Regions from separate parts of the Sporosarcina newyorkensis genome, predicted to be linked through region 1. Evidence: predicted binding sites of a transcription regulator. Region 1 holds the regulator's gene; the other holds the start of a gene.
The links. Region 1 encodes LexA, which represses DNA repair genes until DNA is damaged. Its sites were predicted from a motif close to CGAACATATGTTCG; they were not measured.

Region 1 (3,432 bases):
ACACCTACTGTATGGCCGTATTCTGGATGTCCAGGTGTTTTAGAATCCCATTGTCTGAAATTCTTAATGTCATTAATCGTTAAGCCATAGCCACTTAAATGCAGTAAACTATACAACAGCATAGAGCCGTGACCAGCAGATAGCACAAAGCGATCTCGGTTAAACCATTGCGGATTTGTTGGATTATGGTGTAAAAACTTTGTCCATAAGGTATAAGCCATTGGAGCCGCACCCATCGGTAATCCCGGGTGACCTGAATTTGCTTTTTCAATCGCATCGATTGATAATGTTCGGATTGTTGTTATTGCCAGTTGATCGATTTTTCCGGTCATTCTGTACATCCTTTCCGTCCTGTCTCTTCTGATTATTTTTATAAGTATTCCTTCTATAGTGTAGTCAATTACTTAATGAATTACAATATTAATCAGCAGTTGAGACTTAATTTAACGGCTTTTGGTTCTCTCTTGCTTCCTTAACCTTTTCAGGAGTTACATCATTTCCTTCTGCGTCGATCACTTTTACAGATTCAATTGTTTCACGCATGCTTGAACGGAAAGTTTCCAAGTATTCTTTACGCAATTGAGTTTGTTCTTTTGCCTCTTCAATAGATAACCCTGTAGTCTTGGATTTATTTGCCAACTCATTAATACGCTTAATCTTTTTTTCAGATAACATCTTTACACCCTCCAAAATTTCTTCATTTACTAAAATGTAAACAACCTGAAGGAAAAGTGCAAACGATTAGTGTTCCTGCTCTTGAAACTCTTTATATCTTCTATGGACAGTTGCTTTGCTAACCGAATGGCCAAGTCCGATCAATACTCTCGAAATCTCATCGAATGTCATTCCTTTGTTGCGCAACGCGACAATTTCTTCAATAGGCAATTCGAGTCGTTCTCTTCCTGGGCCCCGGTCGATATTATGCAAGTTACGGGAAGGGTCGTAACCTCTTTGAACCGCTCTTTTCATTCCTCTTCGTATTTTGGCATTATGGAGTTTCCGTTGGTATTCTTCTACAATCGCTAAAATCTCCAACAGCATCGTATCCATTTCATTTAACTCCAGTGCTCCATTTGTATGGTTTGAAATAACAGCTGTGTTCGATTTAGCAATGACATGCAGGATGGCCACCCTCGCATTGCCTCTTCCTAATCTTGTCTCATCTTGAATAAAGACAGCATCGATTGGTTCTGCTTGTATACGATCCAATAAATTCAACAGACCTTCACGGTCCATATCATAACCGCTCTGGCGATCAGTGAATATACCTACACATTCATAAAACATTTCTGCCGCCAATATTTCCAGCTCTTCCTGCTGTCTGACAATGGATTGTTCTTGACTCTCCTTTTCGGTACTGACCCGACAATAAATTACACACTTTTTTTTATTCATCCGCTTCCTCCCCCATCTCAGCCACACGATGTTCAGCTTGTGGGTTCATTTTAACAGGAAGGCGTAATAATTCACCCGAATTAATTTGATCAGTCTGCAATTCATTTAATGATTTAACTTGTTCAATCCAATGGTGCGCAGGTGTTCCATCTGAATAGTTGGTTGCCAGCCCCCATAATGTGTCCCCGTCATTGATGACAATTTCTAGATAATTATCTTCTTCAGACAGTTTGTCCAATTGATAAGCTGCAACACTAAGAAAAACGATTAATAGTACGATAAAGTAATAATTTTCTTTAAGAAATTTCATGATAAATCCCCCTAGTAGTCTACTTTTTAGAATGCATGTTCGGAATGCTTGTTCTCTATTATAAGAGAACGTACGATTGGCTGTCAAGCAGAATTCGAACCTTTGTTTGATTACTAATCGAACACATGTTATACTATATTCAAAATACTTGAGCTGTATCTCTATTTATTAGTAAACAATTTGAAGAGGTGAATAGATTGAAGAAAATATCTAAAAGACAAGAAGAAATATTAGCTTTTATTAAAGATGAAGTACGGCTAAAAGGATATCCGCCATCCGTGCGTGAAATCGGGGAAGCAGTAGGACTGGCATCTAGCTCCACTGTACATGGTCACTTATCTCGATTGGAAAACAAGGGGTTTATTCGCCGGGACCCTACTAAGCCGCGTGCAATAGAAGTCTTAGACCCGGAAGGACTAGACGAATTAAAGAGCGGCGTCATGCATGTTCCTTTGATCGGTAAAGTTACAGCAGGGACTCCGATTACAACTGTAGAAAATATTGAAGAATATTTTCCATTACCAGATACGTTCGGTTCTTCAGATGATGAGATCTTCATGTTGGAAATCGTCGGTGACAGTATGATCGAGGCAGGTATTTTGAATGGCGACCGTGTCATCGTCAGACAAACACATACAGCTTCCAATGGAGAAATCGTGGTGGCGATGACAGAGGAAGATGAAGCTACTGTAAAACGTTTTTTTAAAGAGAAAGATTACTTCCGCTTACAGCCTGAAAATTCTTCCATGGATCCTATTATCGTGAATCATGTGTCCATACTTGGTAAAGTCGTCGGTGTTTACCGAATGATCCATTAAAAAAAGTGTATCAAGAACCCCTATAGGTTCTTGATACACTTTTTTCTTTAGATTAATTTTCGCTCTAATAATTGTTCCATGGAAGTGAGTACAGCTGTTTTTACATGCTCATACGTTAAACCGCCTTGAATGTAAGCGGTGTAAGGAGGTCGAATCGGACCGTCAGCTGTCAGCTCAATACTGGAGCCTTGTATAAATGTGCCTGCAGCCATGATAACATCATCCGAATAGCCGGGCATATAAGATGGTTCAGGAGCATAGTGCGCATTGATCGGTGAGTTATCCTGGATTATCTGACAAAACTTGATCATTTGTTCTGCTGATGAGAAGTTGACAGATTGAATGAGATCAGTTCTCCGTTCACTATAATGCGGTGTAGTATCCATTCCAAACTGCTCGAAAAATGCAGCTGTAAACAAAGCTCCTTTAACGGCCTGGCTGACTACGTGCGGCGCTAAAAAGAAACCTTGATACATTTCCAACAGCGTATCCAATGAAGCCCCTGCTTCTGCCCCTAGTCCCGGTGATGTCATGCGATATGCACATTTTTCAACGAGTTCTTTCCTGCCTGCAATATAGCCGCCCGTTCTAGCTAGTCCGCCGCCTGGATTTTTTATTAGTGAACCCGCCATCAGATCCGCCCCTACTTCAGTCGGTTCCTGTTTCTCGACGAATTCACCGTAGCAGTTGTCTACAAATATCACGACGTCTTCTTTTATTTTGCGGATTTCCTTGATGATTTCTTCTATTTCATGTATACGGAAGGATGGATTGCTCGAATAGCCTTTTGAGCGCTGAATCGCAACCACTTTGGTTTTTGATGAAATTGCTTGTTTAGCCTTGACATAGTCAACAGCACCGCCTTCCAGCAAGTCAATATGCTGATAGGAAATTTGATAATCTTCCAGT
Region 2 (3,432 bases), on a different contig from region 1:
CATGTTCTTTATTGTACGCAAGCTGTATTTCCCGGCGTCGTTCTGTTTCCCCAATCGCTTTTTCCATTGAGTCTGTCATTTTGTCTGCATACATAATTACGCGTCCTTCAGAGTTCCGCGCCGCTCGCCCAATCGTCTGGATTAGAGCACGTTCAGAGCGCAGGAATCCTTCTTTGTCAGCATCCAAAATAGCCACTAACGAAACTTCCGGTATGTCGATCCCTTCCCGCAGCAAGTTGATACCAATCAGTACATCGTATGTGCCAAGACGCAATTCCCGTATGATTTCAGTACGTTCAAGCGTCTTCACTTCCGAATGAAGGTACTGCACCTTTATACCGATATCCTTCAAGTAATCCGTCAGATCCTCCGACATTTTCTTCGTCAGTGTCGTAATCAATACGCGTTCATCACGTTCAATACGCAACTGAATTTCATCCAATAAATCATCGATCTGCCCCTCAATCGGACGTACTTCGATGATCGGATCAAGCAGACCCGTCGGACGGATGATCTGCTCGATCATCTTATCCGTATGCTCAATTTCATAAGGACCCGGCGTAGCGGAAATATACATCGCCTGACTGATATGCTTCTCAAATTCCTCGAACATCAATGGACGATTATCAAGAGCGGATGGTAAACGGAAACCGTGTTCTACCAATACCTTCTTACGAGCTTGGTCGCCATTGTACATGCCTCGAATTTGCGGCAGCGACACGTGGCTTTCATCGACTACTATCAAGAAATCATCAGGAAAATAATCGAGAAGCGTATACGGTGTCGCTCCCGCTTCTCGTAACGTCAGATGTCTTGAGTAGTTTTCGATACCCGAACAAAAACCCATTTCACGCATCATTTCCAAATCATAGCGTGTCCGTTGCTCCAGTCGCTGCGCTTCCAGCAATTTATCGTTCTCACGTAAATATTTGAGTTGTTGCTCCAATTCAATTTCTATATTTTCGATCGCCTTCAACAATTTCGCTTCCCGCGTTACGAAGTGGGAACCTGGGAAGATCGCTACATGATCCCGATCGCCAATCACTTCACCTGTCAAGGCATCTACTTCCCGAATGCGTTCAATTTCGTCCCCGAAGAATTCAAGACGAATACAGCGTTCGTCGCGTGAAACCGGAAATACTTCCACTACATCTCCTCTGACTCGGAATGTTCCGCGGGTAAAGTTGATGTCATTGCGCTCATATTGAATGTCTACCAGTTTGCGCAATAATTCATTGCGCGGAATTTCCATGTCTCTTCGCAGTGACAGAACCATCTCGTTATACTCTTCAGGAGAACCGAGACCGTAGATACAAGATACGGATGCGACAATCAGCACATCATTACGTTCAAATAAGGAACTGGTCGCAGAGTGCCGCAGTTTATCAATTTCATCATTGATAGAGGAATCTTTCTCAATATACGTATCCGTCTGCGGTACGTACGCTTCCGGCTGATAAAAGTCATAGAAGCTGACAAAATACTCGACAGCATTGTCAGGAAAAAACTCTTTAAATTCACTATATAATTGGCCAGCCAATGTTTTATTATGGGCAATGACCAGTGTTGGTTTATTGATTTCGGTTAGGACGTTGGATACGGTGAAAGTTTTCCCGGTCCCCGTTGCACCTAACAGCGTTTGATGCTTTTTGCCTTCTTTTATACCACCAACAAGGCTCGCGATCGCTGACGGCTGATCTCCTTGAGGTGTATATGGGGCTTGCAATTGAAATGTTTCGTTCAAAAGGTTCCACTCCTATTCTAAAACACCTAGTCCTTCTATTTTACCACAGCTACAGCTTTTTCTAAAGAAATAACGAACGTACGTTTTAAACTAACTATGTATGTATTTTATTGTACCCTTTAAGTCGTTAAAGAAACTCTTGTCGAGAAGGAATAACGAAGCAAATAAAACAGACGGACGCATCAAGGCGCCGCCTGATCGTTTCATTTTTTTGTGAATGCATGTTAGTTAAGCTGCACCTCTTCAGACTAGCCATATACTGCACATGAAATATACCTAAGAGGATGATTAATTATCTTCATACAAAAAGAGCTGTTCGAAAGGTCAGATGAAGATGACTTTCCGGACAGCTCTGTCTTATGTTATTTAGGCTGATATTCATATCCTTGTTCTTGAGTGAACTCTTGGAGTTGTTGTGTATACATTTCAAATGCTTCTTCATCGCGACGATCCAACGCGTCATCGATCAGGTTCATAATGCGGGCTTGCGTTTGTTCCCAGTGAATGTGTTGCAGAAACAGATCCCAATAAATTTCATTCAGCAGCTTTTCCGCCTGGAGAGAAGTGCTGTTGTTCCCTACGGCTTTTAAAAATTCAGCATATGAGTTGTTATTGTTCATCTCTCTCACCCCTGATACCTTTTAGTAATTATATATGCAAATAAACCAGAATTGCAACCACATTATGAACTATTCGAACTTTTGAATGATTTCTATATAGTCAGTTAACAATTTACTAGGTATATATATTCAGATAATTCAACTCTATGAAGGTGACTTATAACGAAGCTACTAGACCGACAATTCGACTGCACCATTTTTGAATGGCGAATTCACAGCTGACATTTATTTTTTTCTCGTCGCTCGACTGACAATGGGTTCGGGACAGAGTATGTGTTATGCGTTGTGCTTTGGCACCGCTTCGCCGCTGGGGGATTGCCTCCCGCCAAGAGCCAACTAGCAAAGAACGCTAGCTGTCTCATGGCTACGGCCGACCCCGCAGTTGCGGCTTCGCTAGAATCGTCAAAATAATGAGTGTAGTGTTTAAAATTGAGATAGCCTCAGAATCCGGCTTCTTAGTCGGAGGACAATATACAATCAGATACCCAGTGCTTTCGCTTACTAAACGCAGGCGCCTTACAAGCGGTAGGCGGAGCGATGAGACAGACAGGCGATCTTCCTGACTGGCTCATTGCGGGAGCCATCCGCAAGCGCCGAAGTGTTTTCAGTGACCATACTCCCGCCACACACACTGTGCCTTGCACCTTTTCTAACCCAGCAGCATAAACTAAATTTCTACTTCCTGCTCTTTCGTCAAACGAATAGTAGCCTCACCGATTATAACTGCAACTACTGCAATAAGGACCGGAATCAGACTTAATCCGTACAATGGCAACGCTGCCAACAGGAGAAGGATGGCTTGCAGCATGATTAACTTTCTTACAAGCGCGCGAACAGCCTTACTCTGGGACCTTTCCTCTTCTTCCGGGAAAAGCTGATCCATCGTAAACTCAACTCCGCCTTCAAGCGCCAAGATTAGTTGTACCGCTGTCGCGAATGCTAATGCACCGACGAAGATGAAAGAGACGATAGGTATAGGAATCAGAAATGCACCAAGCGCCGACAATACAGTCAGCCTGAGCCATAGCCAGAATGTGTCGTCGGTCCGGATGAACGTGCGCCCGACAA

Region 2: uvrB (excinuclease ABC subunit UvrB) is a predicted target of LexA. The motif match lies at 1,818-1,831, and genes of this name have one in related genera.

Annotation. Positions count from the first base shown of each region.
Region 1 is NZ_FUYJ01000004.1:37,404-40,835, forward strand. Features, by position in the region: gene tkt (transketolase) at 1-332, opposite strand, end outside; gene B5D59_RS09125 (DUF896 domain-containing protein) at 439-675, opposite strand; gene B5D59_RS09130 (YneB family resolvase-like protein) at 742-1,395, opposite strand; gene yneA (cell division suppressor protein YneA) at 1,388-1,705, opposite strand; gene lexA (transcriptional repressor LexA) at 1,903-2,523, shown strand; gene B5D59_RS09145 (methionine gamma-lyase family protein) at 2,571-3,432, opposite strand, start outside.
Region 2 is NZ_FUYJ01000005.1:33,119-36,550, reverse strand. Features, by position in the region: gene uvrB (excinuclease ABC subunit UvrB) at 1-1,744, opposite strand, end outside; gene B5D59_RS10675 (IDEAL domain-containing protein) at 2,107-2,364, opposite strand; gene B5D59_RS10670 (ABC transporter permease) at 3,032-3,432, opposite strand, start outside.